Regions from separate parts of the Paenibacillus sp. MER 99-2 genome, predicted to be linked through region 1. Evidence: predicted binding sites of a transcription regulator. Region 1 holds the regulator's gene; each other region holds the start of a gene.
What was found. The regulator Rex, encoded in region 1, represses fermentation and respiration genes when NADH is low (regulators of the CRP and FNR family bind a similar motif). The targets are predictions, from matches to a motif close to TTGTGAAATATTTCACAA.
Positions count from the first base shown of each region.

Region 2: adhE (bifunctional acetaldehyde-CoA/alcohol dehydrogenase) is a predicted target of Rex. The motif match lies at 3,364-3,381, and genes of this name have one in related genera.
Region 3: M3636_RS16855 (cytochrome ubiquinol oxidase subunit I) is a predicted target of Rex. The motif match lies at 1,606-1,623, and genes of this name have one in related genera.

Region 1 covers NZ_JAMAUZ010000001.1:1,018,910-1,024,986, reverse strand. Annotated here, with positions in the region: gene M3636_RS04700 (3-hydroxyacyl-CoA dehydrogenase family protein) at 1-13, opposite strand, end outside; gene M3636_RS04695 (AAA family ATPase) at 147-1,649, opposite strand; gene M3636_RS04690 (hypothetical protein) at 1,642-2,169, opposite strand; gene M3636_RS04685 (hypothetical protein) at 2,503-3,030, opposite strand; gene M3636_RS04680 (amidohydrolase) at 3,066-4,370, opposite strand; gene M3636_RS04675 (redox-sensing transcriptional repressor Rex) at 4,357-5,010, opposite strand; gene dinG (ATP-dependent DNA helicase DinG) at 5,189-6,077, opposite strand, start outside.
Region 2 covers NZ_JAMAUZ010000001.1:832,568-838,644, reverse strand. Annotated here, with positions in the region: gene adhE (bifunctional acetaldehyde-CoA/alcohol dehydrogenase) at 671-3,283, opposite strand; gene M3636_RS03760 (Crp/Fnr family transcriptional regulator) at 3,710-4,423, shown strand; gene M3636_RS03755 (hypothetical protein) at 4,524-5,237, opposite strand; gene M3636_RS03750 (hypothetical protein) at 5,616-6,077, opposite strand, start outside.
Region 3 covers NZ_JAMAUZ010000003.1:408,287-414,363, forward strand. Annotated here, with positions in the region: gene M3636_RS16845 (glycosyltransferase) at 1-46, opposite strand, end outside; gene M3636_RS16850 (hypothetical protein) at 46-1,347, opposite strand; gene M3636_RS16855 (cytochrome ubiquinol oxidase subunit I) at 1,751-3,166, shown strand; gene cydB (cytochrome d ubiquinol oxidase subunit II) at 3,153-4,166, shown strand; gene cydD (thiol reductant ABC exporter subunit CydD) at 4,168-6,021, shown strand; gene cydC (thiol reductant ABC exporter subunit CydC) at 6,024-6,077, shown strand, end outside.

The DNA of each region.
Region 1 (6,077 bases):
TTTTAAAAAACATGGTTCTGTTCCATCCTTTCGGTTCTCTATTTCTCTATTGTACCCTGTTCGCCGAAAATTACAAATTTCGACCCAACATATAATAATATCTTAGCACGACTGAAATGTAAAAAAAAATAACCGACATAAATAAATTATGCCGGTAAAAGGGCGCTGTCACGAAATTGACAACGAAATTGCTCCCCAGACAACACTTCTTCTCTCATCAAGGTATCTAGAGAATTGTCGAAAATTGTCCGTTGCTCTTCAAGCAGTCGTTTCGTCTGATTCATAAGCTCCTGCAAAATGACTTTGTTCTCTCTCATCAACTCTTCGGTAGTCACCATATCCATATTTACAATACCGAGTGATGTCAGGCCAGAAGCCATCATGGTCTGTACAACATTTGTCGCCTGTTCAAAGTCATTGCGCGATCCCGTACTACGACCACCGTAATACATTTCCTCTGCAGCCGCACCACCAAGGGCAATCATAATCTGCTCTTCCAAGAATCGTTTGGTATATAAATAATGTTCTTGCTGTGGATTATGACGCACATACCCGAGAGCCTGTCCACGTGGACTGAGTGCTACCTGACTAACACTACCCGGTCGAACTAACTCTGCCATAATGGCATGTCCCAACTCGTGAATAGCTACCCGTTTCTTTTCTTCCTCTGTCGATTCACGATCGGTCTTCTCACCCATCATTACTTTGTCAATTGCCATGGACAGATGACGCTGTTCAATGCTAGCAAGCTTTTCTCTCATGGCGTAGATCGCGGCTTCATTCATGACACTTTCCAATTGTGCACCGGAGAACCCATAAGACTCTTCTGCCGTCTTCTCAAGGCTCACATCTGTCATGAGAGGCTTATTGACCGCGTGTAGCTCCAAGATGTGCTTTCTCCCCTTCTTATCAGGCATATCCACCTGAATATGACGGTCAAAACGTCCTGGGCGAGTCAGAGCACTGTCCAGCATCTCTTTACGGTTCGTCGCAGCAATTACAAGGATACGAGGTGTTTCCGATGAATAGATCCCGTCCATTTCAGTCAGTAGTTGATTCAACGTCTGATCGTATTCGCGTTGTTGTCCACCTTCACGCTTACCACCAATGACATCAATTTCATCGATAAAGATAATGGCATTTTCTTTATTTTCCTTCGTTGCACGTGTTCTTGCGTCACGGAACAAATCACGAATTCTACCTGCACCGACACCGACGTACATTTCCACAAATTCACTTCCTGATGCAGCGACAAACACGGAATTTGTGTAATGAGCTGCTGCTTTGGCCATCAAAGTTTTACCTGTTCCCGGAGGCCCTGTGAGCAAAATACCTTTCAGCGGGCGAATCCCGAATTTTTGAATTTCTTCATGGCGAATAAGAAAATCTAGCGCTTCTCGCAGCTCCTGCTTGGCACTGTCCTGACCACCAATTTCTTCAAATGTCAGCTTAGACGGTCCTTTTTTCTTCCGTTTACGTTCTTGACTTGCTCCAACGGTAATGCCACCACGCATCTGCATCATGAACAGCAATCCTCCGACCAGCAATACAGCAATCAGAATTGGAACGATATTTACACCCACAAAAGCAAGAAAGATAATTAGCACAGGTACAAATCCAATTAAAATTTCTTTAGTCCACTTAGGCATTTGGCCACACTCCTATCTGTCCTGGCACACGTGGTAGAATAATAAACTTGCTCGCATCTCCATCACGTAGACTGACGTATACGTTGTTATCATCCATTGCGGTATTTACTTTAATTCCATTCGTAGCCATCTTAGATAAGGTCGGTGTAATTTCAGTATATTGTTTGTTTTCCATCGCTTGAGCTACAGTAAACATCGCATCGCCCCACCAGTTTTCCAATGCTTCGTTCGAATGATCAACAACATCAAGTTGCAGAGCGCGATTGCCGATCAGGGTCTGTCCTTCTTTATGAATATATTGAACTAATCTGCCCAAATCAACGTCTGGTTCAAGATCAAGTTTCAATTGCACACTATTGCGGTTAATAGTTAATTGAACATCATTTACTCCATCATACTGGGTAACGATTTTTTGAATCGGATTCTGCATGGCCACTTGGCGATACACAAACCAACCTCCAAACAACAGGACGGCAGAAATGACGGCAGTTAAAGCAATCGGTAATACTTTTAGCTTCAAATGAGTTTCCCTCCCAAATTTGGCCTATCCTATAGTCTGTAGGCATGAATAGATTTTGTAACCGAAGTCCTGTGACGTACTTAACAGGATTTATTTGTTTATTCATCATGTAATGTTGAATACATATCTGAGTATATCACATCGTATATACAATTTCGAAGGCTAAAATATGAATAAATTATTAATTTTAACTATTCAAATCCAAATAGAAACAATAAAACACCAAAGCTCCTGAGCAGTATAAACTTGCCTGCCAGTGCTTTGGTGTTTTATTTTGCGAAACGATTTTGACTCCATTCATAACTTTTGAGTAAGCATGCTTCCTACTCTAGCCTAGCTGTTTGGTAATGTGTAGACTAAATCTACCTGCTCCCCATTGCTAAACCGATAGAAACGATAATAATTGTGTGTATCATCATTGTAATATACTTGCCATACATAGATTCCATTCACGACACCAGGCATAATGCGCTTAATTTCTCCACCTGGTACCTCCGAGCTAAAGCGATTGCGAATCTGGGTTTCAGACATGCCATTCTGAATCAGTTCGCTGTGCACTGCATTAGAGCCTGTTACCGGTTTGTTTGTATTATCGAATTTCACCCATACGAGAACATCCTGGTTGTCCTTATTTTTACCGACAAAGGTCCAATAGATGTTGTCTGCGCCCTCTTTACCGCCCCAGACATACTTTCGCATGTCTTGAGTGAATGTAATATCTTGCTGCTGTGCAGCTTCAATAGCCATAGCTTCTTCATTGCGCTGATCCTGAGTGACATAGACATAATAACGTTGAAGTCCAAACAGGAGCAGAACCAGAACCAGCAACGATATCCAGATCCACTTCTTTTTTCTCTTCAAAAGCCGAACTTCCTTTCCTCTAAGACGCTGCATGATTAACGAGCAAGCAGACCATCAAATGCCAATTGAGATTCACGCAAGATGCGCTCTTCGTCCATCGTGAGACATTCGCCATGTTTAACTACTTGTTTACCATCCACCCACACATGCTCCACGTCTTTCGCTGAAGCCGAATAGATAGAATGTGAGATTAGATCGGTGTGCGGATAGAAATGAGCCTGCTCAATGTTGAGAGCGATAAAATCTGCCTTCATCCCTACTTCTAATAGACCCGTGTCATCTAAGAAAATAGACTTAGCGCCATAAGCTGTTCCTAACAAAAGAGCTTCTCCAGCTGGTACAGCCGTTGGATCACCCGATACCCCTTTATGAATAAGTGCTGCCAGTCTCATCTCTTCGAACATATCCAAGTTGTTGTTGCTTGCAGGCCCATCAGTTCCTAGGGATACCATCACACCGGCTTTCAGAAGATCCGGTACACGAGCGACACCCGAGGCAAGCTTCAAGTTACTACCTGGATTATGGGAGACTGCGACATGATTTCGAGCCAAAATTTCAATTTCCTCATCATTCAGATGTACGGCATGAGCGACAAGGGAAGGACGGGAGAAGAATCCCAGTTTTTCCAAATGAGCTACAGGACGAAGTCCATAATCCGTTACATTTTGCTCCACTTCTCGGATCGTCTCTGACATGTGTGTATGCAGAGGCAAATTCAAGTCATGTGCAACTTGTACAAGCTTCTCTATGTAATCCGGCGGACAAGTATACGGAGCGTGTGGAGAGATTACTGTGGTGATGCGGCCATCCGCTTGTCCATGCCATTCACGGGCAAATGCAGCCGACTCTTCCAGCTTACGCATCTGCTCTTCTTCTGAACACAGGCCAATAACACCGCGAGCCAGGGAAGCACGAATCCCGGATTGTTCTACCACTTTAGCCACTTGATCCATATGATCATACATATCGAGGAAAGCCGTAGTCCCACCTTTAAGCATCTCTAACACGGATAGGGATGATCCCCAGTACACATCTTCAGCTGTCATTTTTGCTTCCATAGGCCACATTTTCTCTTGCAGCCATACTTGCAGAGCTAGATCATCACCATGTCCTCTAAGTAAAGACATAGCTGCGTGACCATGCGTATTGATCAGACCCGGTAGGAAAAAAAGTCCTTTTCCATCCACTTTAGGCAGACTTTCGTCCCCTTCCGGCAACGTCTCACCAATATGCACAATCTTATCATTTTCCACAACCATGTAGCCTTGAACGACTTTCCAGTCCAGACCACTGTTTACGGCAAATTTGCCGTTATGAATAACCCATTTATTTGTTGTCATCTTCCTCGTCGTCCTTTCCATTCTCCAGGTAATAAGCAAGGCTGAGCAGATCCGTCGTAAAATCAGCATGATGGATGCGAATATGCGGCGGCGTTTTCAAAATCGTTGGTGCAAAATTAAGTATAGCCTCGATACCCGATTCAACCAGTTGATCAGCTACATTTTGAGCTTCTGTATCTGGAACTGTAATAATGCCGATTCGAATATTATCCTTTTGGACAGACTCTGATAATTCATTCATCGGTTGTACTTTCAGGCTATTAATTTGAGTACCGATTTTGGGACCGTAAGCATCAAACACGGCAACAATCTTCATGTTGTCTTTTAAATATGCATTGTAATTGGACAAGGCGTGTCCAAGGTTACCCGCACCAACCAATGCCACGTTGATTTGCTGGTCGATCTTCAAAATATGACGAATCTTCTCAATCAAGTAGGAAACGTCGTAACCAATGCCTTTGCGACCAAAATCACCAAAGTAGGCTAGATCCTTCCGAATCTGAGCTGGATTAAGATCCAAGCGCAGTCCTAGTTCTTGAGAAGAAACCGTAGTAACCTCGCGTTGACTCAATTCACTCAAATAACGCAAGTAAACTGGCAAACGCCGCACTACAGCTTCTGATATTTTATCTGATTTCATTCGTTTACTCCCCTTTACCAATGTGACCCTGTAGATAGATTAAATAGGAGGCACCCTGCATCCCAATAATTCACGTTTTACCTGGACAGGATGCCTCAATGATTGAATCTAATAAATTTTACAACTAATTGCATTCATGGTGCAATGCTTGTGCGTATAGCACTATTCCGATGCTTCTTCAGTAGGTTTGGTCTAACCACTCACGAATTCGTGGAACCATCTGTTCGGTGAGCATATGCTCCATTTTGGGACCTGGTAATGAATATAAGAAATACTTCCCATAATATGCTTCGATAACCCGTGTATCGTATACAATAACGATGCCTCTGTCCTTCGCTGTGCGTACAAGTCTTCCGAAGCCTTGCTTGAAACGAATAACAGCCTGTGGCACAGATAACTTCATAAATGGATTTTTCTTCTGTTGTTGCAACAGCTCGCTTTTCGCTTCCAGAAGTGGATGATTAGGCGGCTGGAACGGCAATCTAACAATAGCCAGACAAGTGAGTGCATCCCCCGGAATGTCCACGCCTTCCCAGAAGCTGCTCGTACCCAAAAGCACAGTAGCCTTTGCGTCTTGGAAGCGGCGTGTAAGCTTAGAACGACTACCACTATCCACCCCTTGACCGAGCAGAGAGATATCGTTACCTGCCAACGCCTCTTTCAGTGGGTCATACACCTGTCTCAGCATCCGATACGACGTGAAGAGTACCATCATCCGTCCACGAGTGGCAATGGCGGTTTCGGCTAATGAATGCACCAACATATCAACAAAGTGTGCATCCCCTACGCTGCCTTTTACACTTGGGAAGTCACGCGGAATGACAAGCAGTGCCTGATCCCGATAACGGAACGGGGACGGTAGCAAGGACGTAAGTAGGCGGTTATGGTCTGCTGCTTCCTGCAAGCCTAGTTGCTCAATCATAAATTGGAATGACTTATCTACAGAAAGGGTAGCGGATGTCAGAACAACGCTTTTCTTTTTGTCAAAAAACAATTCCTTCAGTTGTGCGCTGACATCTACAGGAACCGCATAGAGCTGTAGCGATTTGCTACGGAATTGTCCACTT
Region 2 (6,077 bases), 190 kb from region 1:
GTATACGTCTTGGCGATTTCATCATCTGTGATTTTTATCACAAAGTAAGTGAACTAACGCACTCCACCTGCGGTGTGTCATGTTGAACCGTGGGAAATGGTTCACACTGGCCACTCCGCGGACAGAACAACCTTCCGATCGCTGTTATTCCCGGATTTCTCAATTTACTTTCTCAAAGGTGAAAATCCGGGAATAAAGGCGAGCGCTTCGCTTCTTCAGGTTTTTTCTGTCCTCTCCGTTAACGTGTGAACGGGTGGTTCAAACTGCCACATCACGGATTCCGTGTTGCATTTCTAAATGATGGGCGGCTCCTCCTCGATTTGGAGCCGAAACATGAAGTGATAAGTTCCTGAAAAAGCAGGGGCTTCGCTCCTCTGTTTTTCTGCCCATCTCCTTTCCCTGCGAACCTTTGGTTCTCCTTGCTACAACCCGGACTCCTTGTTGCATCTTTTCTGGAGCCGAAACATGAAGTGATAAGTTCCTGAAAAAGCGGGAGCTTCGCTCCTCCGTTTTTCTGCCCACCTCCTTTCCCTCCCAACCTTTGGTTCTACCTGCTACATCACGGATTATGTGTTCCTCAAAACATACGGCAATCGGGGCTCCCCATTTCGGGGAACCCTGAACCTATTGCCATCCTCAACAAGCTGTTGCATGTTTTGGAAGATTATTATTATTCGAATTTGCCGTAGAATGCGTTGCGGTATACATCTGCTAATTCAGTTACCAGCGGCAGCTTCGGATTCGCAGTTGTACATTGGTCTTCGAAGGCACGATCAGCCAGGTAATCTACATGTGCTTCAAAATCTTTTGCATCAAATCCGATCTCTTGGAACGATTCCTCGATACCCAATGTTTTGTTCATTTTGCGGATAGCGTTGATTAAGCTGTTAACCCCTTCTTCGGTTGTGCGAGCAGGCAATCCGAGAATGCGGGCAATTTCGGCATATCGCTCATCTGCCACAAAGTGCGAGTATTTCGGGAACGATGCGAATTTGGTCGGTTTTTTCGCGTTGTATCGAATAACGTGTGGCATCAAAATCGCATTGGTACGTCCGTGGGCTGTATGGTACTGACCGCCCCATTTGTGCGCCAAGCTGTGGTTAATACCCAAGAATGCGTTGGCAAATGCCATACCTGCAATCGTTGAAGCATTATGCATTTTCTCACGTGCCAGTTTGTCGCCTTGTAATGCTGATTGCTCCAAGTACTGGAACACCAGTTGAATGGCTTTGATTGCTAACCCATCCGTATAGTCATTCGCCATAACGGATACATAAGCTTCAATCGCATGTGTCAATACATCCATACCTGTGTCAGCTACAGCTGTTTTTGGCAATGAGTATACAAACTCAGGGTCTACGATCGCTACGTCAGGAGTCAGCTCATAGTCAGCCAGTGGATATTTGGTGTTTCCTAGATTTTTATCCGTGATAACAGCAAATGATGTTACTTCCGATCCTGTGCCCGATGTTGTTGGGATCGCTACAAATTTTGCTTTTACGCCAAGTCTAGGATATTTGTAGATCCGTTTACGGATATCCATGAATTTTTGCTTCAGATCATTAAAGTCTGTGTCTGGATATTCATAGAACAACCACATCGCTTTGGCAGCATCCATTGGTGATCCGCCACCGAGAGCGATAATGCAGTCCGGTTGGAAGCGACGCATCATTTCGGTTCCGCGATCTACAGTCGTTGTGGATGGATCCGGCTCAACATCCGAGAACACTTCAATGGCTACCGGCATTTGGCGTTGACGCAGATAGTGCTCTACCTTTTCCACATAACCCAGCTTCACCATCATGGCATCCGTAATAATTGCAACACGGGTGATATCCGGCATTTTGGCGAGATACTGCGTCGCGCCTTTTTCGAAGTAGACCTTGTTCGGTACTTTGAACCATTGCATATTCACGGTACGGCGAGCCACCCTTTTCACATTGATTAAGTTGACAGCAGTTACGTTCGACGAAGTCGAGTTACGTCCGTATGAACCACATCCCAGTGTGAGCGATGGCATATTCGTGTTGTAGATATCGCCAATTGCTCCGTGTGTGGAAGGTGAGTTGACGATGATCCGTCCTGTTTGCAGGCGATCTGCAAACTTGTTAATCACTTCTTCATTGTTGGAGTGAATAACGGATGAGTGTCCCATTCCGCCAAAAGCAACCACTTCTGCTGCACGTTCAATACCTTCTGCTGCCGTTTTGACTTTGTAACAAGCCAGTACCGGGCTTAATTTTTCCGCAGACAATGGGAATTTGACGCCAACACCCTCAATTTCAGCAACCAGGATTTTGGTGCTTGCTGGAACTTCAATACCGCATAACTGAGCAATCGCTACGGCGGATTGACCTACAATCGCTGGGTTAACTGCACATTTCTCAGCATTGATAGCGCCTGCGGTCAGCTTAGCTGCTTCTTCCTTGTTAACGAAGTAACATCCATTGGCAATCATTTTCTTTTTGACTTGATCGAAGATAGGTTCTTCAATAATGACCGCTTGCTCGGAAGCACAGATCATCCCATTATCAAATGATTTGGACAAAATCAGATCCGTCACTGCCTGATTGATATCCGCACTTTTTTCAATGAAGCAAGGTACGTTACCTGGCCCTACACCCAGTGCTGGTTTACCACAGCTATATGCTGCTCGCACCATGCCTGATCCGCCTGTCGCCAGAATGAGTGCCACATCGTTGTGGTTCATCAGGGCATTGGTGCGATCCATGGATGGATCATCAATCCACTGAATACAGTCGGCTGGAGCACCATGCTTCACTGCGGCTTCAAGCAAGATTTTGGCTGCTTCGCGGCTACAGTTCTGTGCAGAAGGGTGGAAACCGAAGATAATCGGGTTACGAGTCTTGATGGAGATCAGTGCCTTAAACATCGTCGTTGATGTTGGGTTGGTAACCGGCGTAATCCCCATGATGATGCCAACCGGCTCGGCAATTTTCTGGAAGTTCTCATATTCATTATCTTCAATGACACCAACGGTTTTGTCATATTTGATGCTATGGTACACATATTCTGTAGCAAATATATTTTTAGTGATTTTATCTTCGTACACACCGCGGCCGGTTTCTTCCACAGCCATTTTGGCGAGCATCATGTGTTTATCCAGACCTGCAAGCGCCATTGCTTGCACAATTCGATCGATTTGCTGTTGATCCATGGACATGAATGCTGCGTGTGCTTTGTTCGCTTTGTCAATTAATGTTTGAATATACTGACCTGCTGTCGGTTCTTTTGCTGGGGCGACCTCGTTCTTTACAGCCATCTCCCTCATCCTCCTAAAGGTTCGTATTATGTTGTCTCTCTTCTTTACATTCACATCGTATCATGGGACATGATTTAATTATGTGATTTTTTTCACAAAGTATTACGAATTTAAATTTAGATTCTTAATGTCTGCTAACAAGTGCACTGCTACTCCCTTTTTTTACATGGCTCTTTCAGCTCCATACTTGCCCACAAAAAGTGAATTTAATCACAATGTTTGAAATTTCGCCATTTTTGTTCCCTTTCTATCCCCCTCAAACGGTAAGATTAGGTATATACTGAACTTAAAAATTGAACCACCGCAATTTGTACCGTCCTTCCCGGCCGAGATGACCCTGAACGGACGGCACCCGTTTGCGGCGAACCACAAAGGTCATGTAAGCCACATGCAGCCTTTGATTGGAGACAAAGGGGAGATAGACTTATGAGGGACCAACTAGTGATGGAAAAACGCGGGAATACGAACTGTTTCTCGGATGTGAACTTCAACCATTTACTTGTAACGATGAAAGATAGAACCTATCCCGAAGGAACACATCTGTATTGGGAAGGCGATGTCTCTGACAAACTTTATTATATGAAAAGAGGCCGTGCCCAGATTACGAAGTCAACTGATGAAGGTAAAGAATTGATCATGTACATGTATCAATCCGGAGATATGATTGGGCAGGCTGATCCTTTCTTCGGTTCGAAGCATTCCTTCTCGGCAGAAGTGCTGGAAGACAGCGAAATAGGTGTATTGGAGCATAAAGACCTGGAGATGCTGATCTGTCAGCATTGTGACTTTGCCATTGATTTTATGAAATGGATGGGGATTCACCATCGACTCACCCAGACCAAATTCCGTGATCTGATGTTGTACGGCAAACCTGGTGCGCTCTGCTCTACCTTAATTCGTTTGTCTAATTCTTATGGTGAACCACACGGCGATCATATGATCATCCACAAAAAAATTACGCATACGGATCTGTCCAATATGATTGGTGCTACCCGTGAGAGTGTAAACCGTATGTTAAGTGATCTACGTAAAAAAGACGCGATCGAATATGATAATGGCATGATCGTTATCAAAGATCTGAAAATGCTGCAAGGCATCTGTCACTGTGAACTATGCCCTAGCGAGATCTGCCGGATCTAAGATAGTTATTCATTATTCGCTTACAATAATCCTAAGTAGCAATATGTAAATAACAAAAAAGGCCCAATCTTCTCACTGTAGAAGATGGGCCTTTTGATATTTAGGATGTCGTCGTTAATTCAAGTTTAATCGCGTCACGTGGACTCAGCTTCATATCCAAGCCGTTATCCATTAATTCCTTATCATTCACCTTAATAACCCAACGTTGATTCATTCGTGGGATGACATTTTCAACAGCAACCACATATTTGTTATTCTCAGACATTCTCACAACGCCGCTGGACTTTAATACATCACGAACGGTGCACTCCTGAATATACACACCAGCATATTGCCGATTAAGATTTGGCATAATGTTGCCGCCGCTCACTTTGAGTAAGGTCGTCTGATACGCTACGCCTTCTCCTGAACTGTCAGCGGCTTTGACATATATTATCACTTCATCTTTGGCATGAAGCTCCATATTCCAATCTTCTGGATCAATATCTTTGCCATTCAATTTGACAGCCCAGATTAACGAGGAATCGAGCGAGACCTCTCCGACGGATTGAATTCGTTTTCCATCAGCCGTGAAATCAACAAGCCCACTGTTCGTTAGCGCCTTCTTAAGCGTTAATCCTTCGCTAAAGTCCCGTTTGATCGACTTAGTTGCATCTGGTAAAAAGGTACTGCCATCTATGGCAACCGTAATAGAATTCGTGGATTCGGTTTCCTGCACCACTGGCTGCTCCGAAGGCCGCGTCTCTGTACATCCGCTGAGAATAACTAAAATAAGTAGGCATATGCCTATGAAACCGGGGATTTTCTTATTCATGTAGGTAACACCACCCTGCGTAAAATCATTCACCCTGTTGTCCATACCCTCTATTATGGCACAGAATCCCGTTAAAAAAAGTGTCAATGCCGTTACTTTTATTGGATAGCATGTGTAGGAAATGGAACGTTTAGACATTTGTCTGCTGTGATCTGACCCAGTTTATAAGAGAATAACTATCGTCGTATTTTCACAGAAGACAGACCGCGTTTAATTGTATTTTTCATGCGATACTGCCTTGGTTCCTCTCCGCTGGAAACTTTACATTCTATTATCTTAACAAAAAGACGCTACAATTCACATCTCAGTGAAATGTAACGCCTCTTAATATAAAGTGATTAGTACTTCCAATCACCACAAGTTTATCGTTATTTACCTTTACTGAACGCAGGCTTGCATATACGTTCTGCCTCCGTCTCCATCTTTTAGATACGGATTCAGCCCAGAGAACTGTTCCCCGGAAACATATACACCTGTAAGTAGTCGTCCCTCTAACATCTCGCCATCCAGCTGCACACATAAAGAAGGTGCTGTCACATATTCCTGATACAACGGAATCTGACCATAAGGACGATGGACTTTGAACAATTTGCCTTGCTCATTGAGTGGACGCTCTGAGAAGTAGGTAGGCACGATGTAGCGTGCAATGGTATCCAATTCATCTGCTGTGTAGAATGCTTCATCACCAAGCCATGGGGCAAACATCCGAATCTTCTCATATTGAGCCCACACAATCGCTTGAATCAGCATTTCCGGCTTGAACACATGTCCTTCCCCATTCGCTGTAGATGATGAGCCACGAAGGAAGGCGTCTGCATGTAATGGCATAATCTGATCTTC
Region 3 (6,077 bases), on a different contig from region 1:
GGATTGGCTCCCGCATATGCTGTTTGCGTTTTTTCGGGTCAAACATTAGGGCACCTCCCCAAGCAGCTGTTGTATCGCTTGTTCGAGCAGTTCCATTTCGACGATTCGGGCAAGTGCATGTTCATCATCAAGAGCTGATTCCAGAAATAACTTCACTGCTCCATGGCGTTCTCCCCGCAGGGCTAGAGCGGTGCCGGACAATTGGCGATAATCTTGCTGGCTTGCTTGATCCACAATATCTGTGGCATGAACCAGTTTAAGTGCTTCCTCCACACGTCCGGTTTCCTGGAAAATGCGAAACTTCCAGTGCCGAGCCGTTTCTCCGCCGAGCTTATCCAGTACTTTTAAAGCCGTTCCATAATCATCATTCAGACGTAATAGTTCTGCCTGCACGAGCTGATGCTCTCCCGCCTCCAGCCAGCGACATAGCTGCTCATAATGATGCCTTTCCTGATCCGTGGCGGCAGTCGTTCCGTACACATGCAGAGCGTGCTCCACTTCCCCGGCTCTTGCCTGAATGGCAGAGAGGAAACGGTAGTGTGATTGAACACAGTCAGAGCGCCCACATATGATTGCATGGGCAAATGCTTCTTGAACTGTGGCGGCTGCCCGAGAGTCTTCCAATATATATTCATAAGCAGCGAGCAAAAAGGATATTGTCTCATGTGCGCCTGTTTTGTAACGGAGCTTACGATAATAATCCGCTCGTAGCTTACATTGAAGCTGGGTAACCGTATCTGGCGCACTGCTGAGTATCTGTTTGAGTGCATGCAGAAAAAGCATTTCGTAATCCCGTAGCGGAATTTCAAGCTCATCCTTTTGCATCATCCCCGTAGGTGTAGGATCTTCTCCACCAAGCCAGACGGTGCGGACACCTTGAAATACCAGTTTCATATAACGCGTCTCTGAGGACGTACATACCAGATTAGAAATGCCTAACAGCTTGCTAATACAGCTCTCCCAGAGCGGCGAGTCAGCTTCCTCTTGGACAGGTTCTGGCAGGAGCGTTATGAACAGATCAGGCTGAATAGAGGCTACTGCGGTAAGCCAGTACGGATGCGCAACGACTGCAACAGTACGAGGCTGTTGTAGCAGTGCTTCCGCCTCCAGTAAGGATATCAACGTAATCGCTGTGGGTAGATCGTCTGATCGTTCCAGATGGCTAACATAGTAGACTGCCCCTTCAGCAGCCAGTAGTGCAGCAATGTCTGGATAAGGGAAAGTCGACCATCCCCCTTTACGGGGAAATAGAACATAGTGAATTAGAGAGGGGGGCGTCTCCTTATAATTTTGAGTAGTCTCGTTCGGATGAATCTGGCTCTCGCTGGATTGTACAGGTTCTTCCACGGGCTGGATCACCTCACTTTGTTTGCATTTTGACTCGGATAACACGGATAAAATTCATTCGACTCACTCCATATGTAAAGCCTGTTTCGCACAAGGAATAGGTTGCCTGACATTAACATATGGGCATTCCGTCTCAAACATGAGCAACTTCCGTGAATAGACGAAGTTGACAAGCATTCAAAATAACTGGAAACCATATTTTTAAAATTGTACTAATGTGTGACCGTCGTCACATTTTTGTGGATTTTTTGATTAAGTTTGTGATTATTGTCACATGTATAAAATAGGTAATCTGGCACAATACGTTCATCAATGTATTTGGTGGACTGACAGCGAAGGTGCAGCTTCAATACCAAGTACATACATAAATAATGCGAATAGAACAGAAAGAAGGGGTAACGGTATGGATCCGATCATGCTATCGCGAATCCAATATGCGCTCACAACGATCTTCCATTTCTTTTTTGTGCCGCTGTCCATCGGTCTAGTGCTGCTGGTAGCGATCATGGAGACGTTGTACGTCATGAAGGGGAAAGAAATTTACAAAACGATGGCCAAGTTCTGGGGCAAATTGTTCCTGATCAACTTTGCGGTTGGCGTCGTTACAGGTATCCTGCAAGAGTTCCAGTTCGGTATGAACTGGTCGGAGTACTCCCGTTTTGTTGGGGATGTATTCGGTGCGCCACTGGCTGTGGAAGCCTTGCTGGCGTTTTTTATGGAGTCTACCTTTATTGGGCTATGGATATTCGGCTGGGATCGTTTGTCCAAAAAAGTCCATCTGGCCTGCATCTGGCTGGTGTTTGTCGGCACCTTCTTATCAGCGCTGTGGATTCTGGCAGCCAATTCATTCATGCAGCACCCGGTTGGCTTCGAGATTAACAATGGCCGAGCCGAGATGAATGATTTCTTCGCTCTAATTACCAATGGTCAGCTTCTCGTGGAGTTCCCGCATACGATCTTTGGAGCACTAATGACAGGGGCGTTTGTTGTAACAGGAATTAGCGCCTATAAGTTGATGAAAAAGCAGGACGTTGAGATTTTCCGCAAATCATTCAATATCGCGATCATCATTGGTCTTGTATCCTCATTCGGTGTAGCCTTCTCTGGGCACTTCCAGGCACAATACCTGGTAGAGACCCAACCGATGAAAATGGCAGCCAGTGAAGGAACGTGGACAACCACAGAAGACCCTGCACCATGGACGGTGGTTGCCTTCATCGATCCGGATAAGCAGGAGAATTCAGGGGAGGTCAAAATCCCAGGATTGCTGAGTTACCTGTCGTACAGTAAATTTTCGGGCAGCGTCAAGGGGATGAAGGAATTGAATGCAGAATACCAGCAGACCTACGGCCCTGGAGATTACATCCCACCGGTGCGTACGACCTTCTGGAGCTTCCGCATCATGATTGCAGCGGGTGGTTTGATGATTGCACTTGCTCTATACGGTACGTACCTGGCTATGCGCAAGAAGCTGGAAGTGGCGAAGCCGTGGTTTATGCGCCTCATGGTATTTGCCATTTCACTGCCGTTTATCGCCAACACCTCCGGATGGATCATGACCGAGGTAGGTCGACAGCCATGGACGGTATTTGGCTATATGACGACAGAGGCCGGTGTTTCACCGAATGTATCGGCAGGTATGATCTTATTCTCTACCATTGCCTTCACGGCTGCGTACACCGTTCTGGGTATCGTAATGGTTTATCTGTTTGTGCGTGAGATCAAAGCAGGGCCATATGCCGTAGATAAGCCAGAAGATCAGGACGGGTCAGCCGATCCGTTCGGCGTGGAAGGGGGGTATTCCGTTGTCACTAAGTGAGCTGTGGTTTTTGTTGATCGCCGTATTATTTGTGGGGTTCTTTTTCCTTGAAGGATTCGATTTTGGTGTGGGGATGTCATCAGGCATCATCGCTAAGACAGACCGGGAGCGTCGTACACTGATCAATTCGATAGGCCCGTTCTGGGATGGAAATGAGGTGTGGCTGATTACCGCCGGGGGCGCCATGTTTGCGGCTTTCCCGCACTGGTACGCCACGCTGTTCAGTGGTTTCTACCTGCCGCTAGTTGTGGTGCTGTTAGCTCTGATTGGACGCGGGGTGGCATTTGAATTCCGCAGTAAAATGAAACAGCAGCAGTGGCGCAAAACGTGGGATATCATCATCGTTGTATCCAGCGCATTGCTGCCATTCCTGTTTGGCGTTGTGTTTGCAACGCTGATGAAGGGACTGCCGATTGATGGAGAGATGCAGCTTCGTGCAAGTTTTCTAGACATCGTTAATCCATATACGGTTGTGGGCGGGTTAAGTGTGACCTTGCTGTGTCTCGTTCATGGGCTTCTATTTGTCTCACTGCGCACTGTTGGCGAACTAAGAGAGCGTGCTCTCCATACAGCGCGCCAATTGATGCTTCCGCTTGCGGCTATACTTGCCATTTACGCGGTGATGACCTATCTCATGACTGACATTTTCTCTGTACGTGGCTGGGCGCTTTGGATCATGGTGATCCTTGGAGCAGCAGCGCTGGCTCTAGCGAATTATTTCGTTCGTCAGAAACGTGAAGGCTGGGCCTTTGGTATGACGGGAGCTGTAATTGCGATTGCTTTTGCTTCGGTATTTATCGGTCTGTTCCCAAGAGTGATGATCAGTTCGTTAGGCGCTGCATTTGACCTGACCGTATATAATGCTTCCTCGGGTGGGTACTCCTTGAAAGTGATGACGATTGTAGCGTGCACCTTACTGCCATTTGTCCTTGGTTATCAGATCTGGAGTTATTATGTGTTCCGCAAACGCCTGAACGAGCAGCACCACCTGGAGTACTGATATGGGGCGCGGGCTGATAAAGCTGCCGGGCATCCGGCCGGTACTGGCGCTGGCTTCAGCGCTGGTGCTGCTGCAGGCGATGACGATCATTATGCAGGCCAAATGGCTGGCACAGGCCATCACGGCTTTGTTTGAAGGTTCATCCGTAACAGAGCAGTACCCGGTACTGCTGCTGTTCCTGGCTGCTTTTGCCGCCCGCTATGCTATATCTTATTGGTTGCAGCTTGTAACCTCACAATATGCTGAGCGAACGGGAACCGATCTACGAAGACAGTTGGTGGAGCAATGGTTTCGGTTAGGCCCACGCTTTGCCAAGACGGAAGGCACAGGGCATTTGGTGACTTTGGCACGAGAGGGAACAGCTCAATATAAAACGTATTTGGAACTGTTCATTCCCCGAATGTTAGGGATGGGATTTATACCGATTGTGCTGCTGTTATACGTGTTCAAACTGGATGTGATGTCTGGTGTGATCCTCATGCTGACTCTTCCTATTCTGATCACGTTCCTCATCCTGGTTGGTCTGGCTGCGCAACGCAAAATAGATGGTCAGTTCAAATCATACAAAGCACTAGCCAATCACTTTGTCGATACCCTTCGTGGGTTAGAAACACTAAAAACATTGGGACAGAGCGAGCGGCATGCACAGACGATTATTCAGGTTAGTCAGCGTTACCGCAAAGCTACAATGTCTACGCTACGAATGGCGTTTCTTTCGTCGTTTGCCCTCGATTTCTTCACGATGTTATCGGTGGCTTCGGTGGCGGTTGGTCTAGGGCTCCGGTTAACGGAAGGACATATGCTGCTTGGTCCTGCGTTAACGGTCCTTATTCTGGCGCCAGAATATTTCTTGCCGGTACGGATGGTTGGTGCGGATTACCATGCAACATTGGATGGCAAGGAAGCAGGAGAAGCGATTCAGCGGATGATTGAACGAGGCAAGGAAGCAGAACGTGAGCAGAAGCAAGCTTACGATCAGATGATCCTGCATACCGAGAGGGAAAACAAGCCGTCAGCAACAGTGAAGATTCATCTTACAGATGTTCAGCGGTTGGCAGATCAACAGAAGCAATCGACTCAAGAGGGCGAGCTTCCAATACACAATGGGCTATGGAGCATGAGCAGTCGGTTGGCGCTCACAGATTTACAGGTGCAACATGAAGAGGGGGCTCCGCCATCGCTTACAGACGTAACGTTTCAGGTTACGGGCAGGAGCAAAGTTGGCATTATCGGAGCCAGTGGAGCGGGCAAGTCAACCCTGATTGATGTATTGGCTGGTTTTCAGTTGCCTACCTCCGGTCGCATGGTCGTTAATGGGAAACCCATATCGCCGGAGATGGTGAAATTGTGGAGAAGTCAGACTGCGGTCATTCCACAGCATCCCTATATTTTTAGCGGTAGTTTAGCGGATAACATTCGTCTCTATAGACCTGAGTCATCAAACGTAGAGCTGGCTGAAGCTATTGGTGCAGCGGGATTGAGTTCGCTGGTGTCGTCATTGCCACATGGAATGGATGAAATGATTGGTTCTGGCGGTCGACAGCTCAGCGGTGGACAGGAGCAGCGTGTGGCTCTGGCAAGAGCTTTGTTAGGTTCGAGACCCATGTTGCTATTGGATGAACCGACAGCACACCTGGATGTCGAGACAGAATATGAGCTGAAGCAGACGATGTTGCCGCTATTTGAAGACAAGCTGGTCTTCCTCGCTACCCACCGTCTACACTGGATGCTACATATGGACTGGATTATCGTCATGGAAGCTGGAACTGTGGCGGAGACCGGCACGCATGCACAATTGATGGCGCGTCAAGGCGTGTATTATCAGATGATTCAGGCTCAGATGGAGGCGGTGTAAGGATGCGAGCTGGATATCAATCAATAGAGACAGAACGTGACCACCACCCAGAGAGA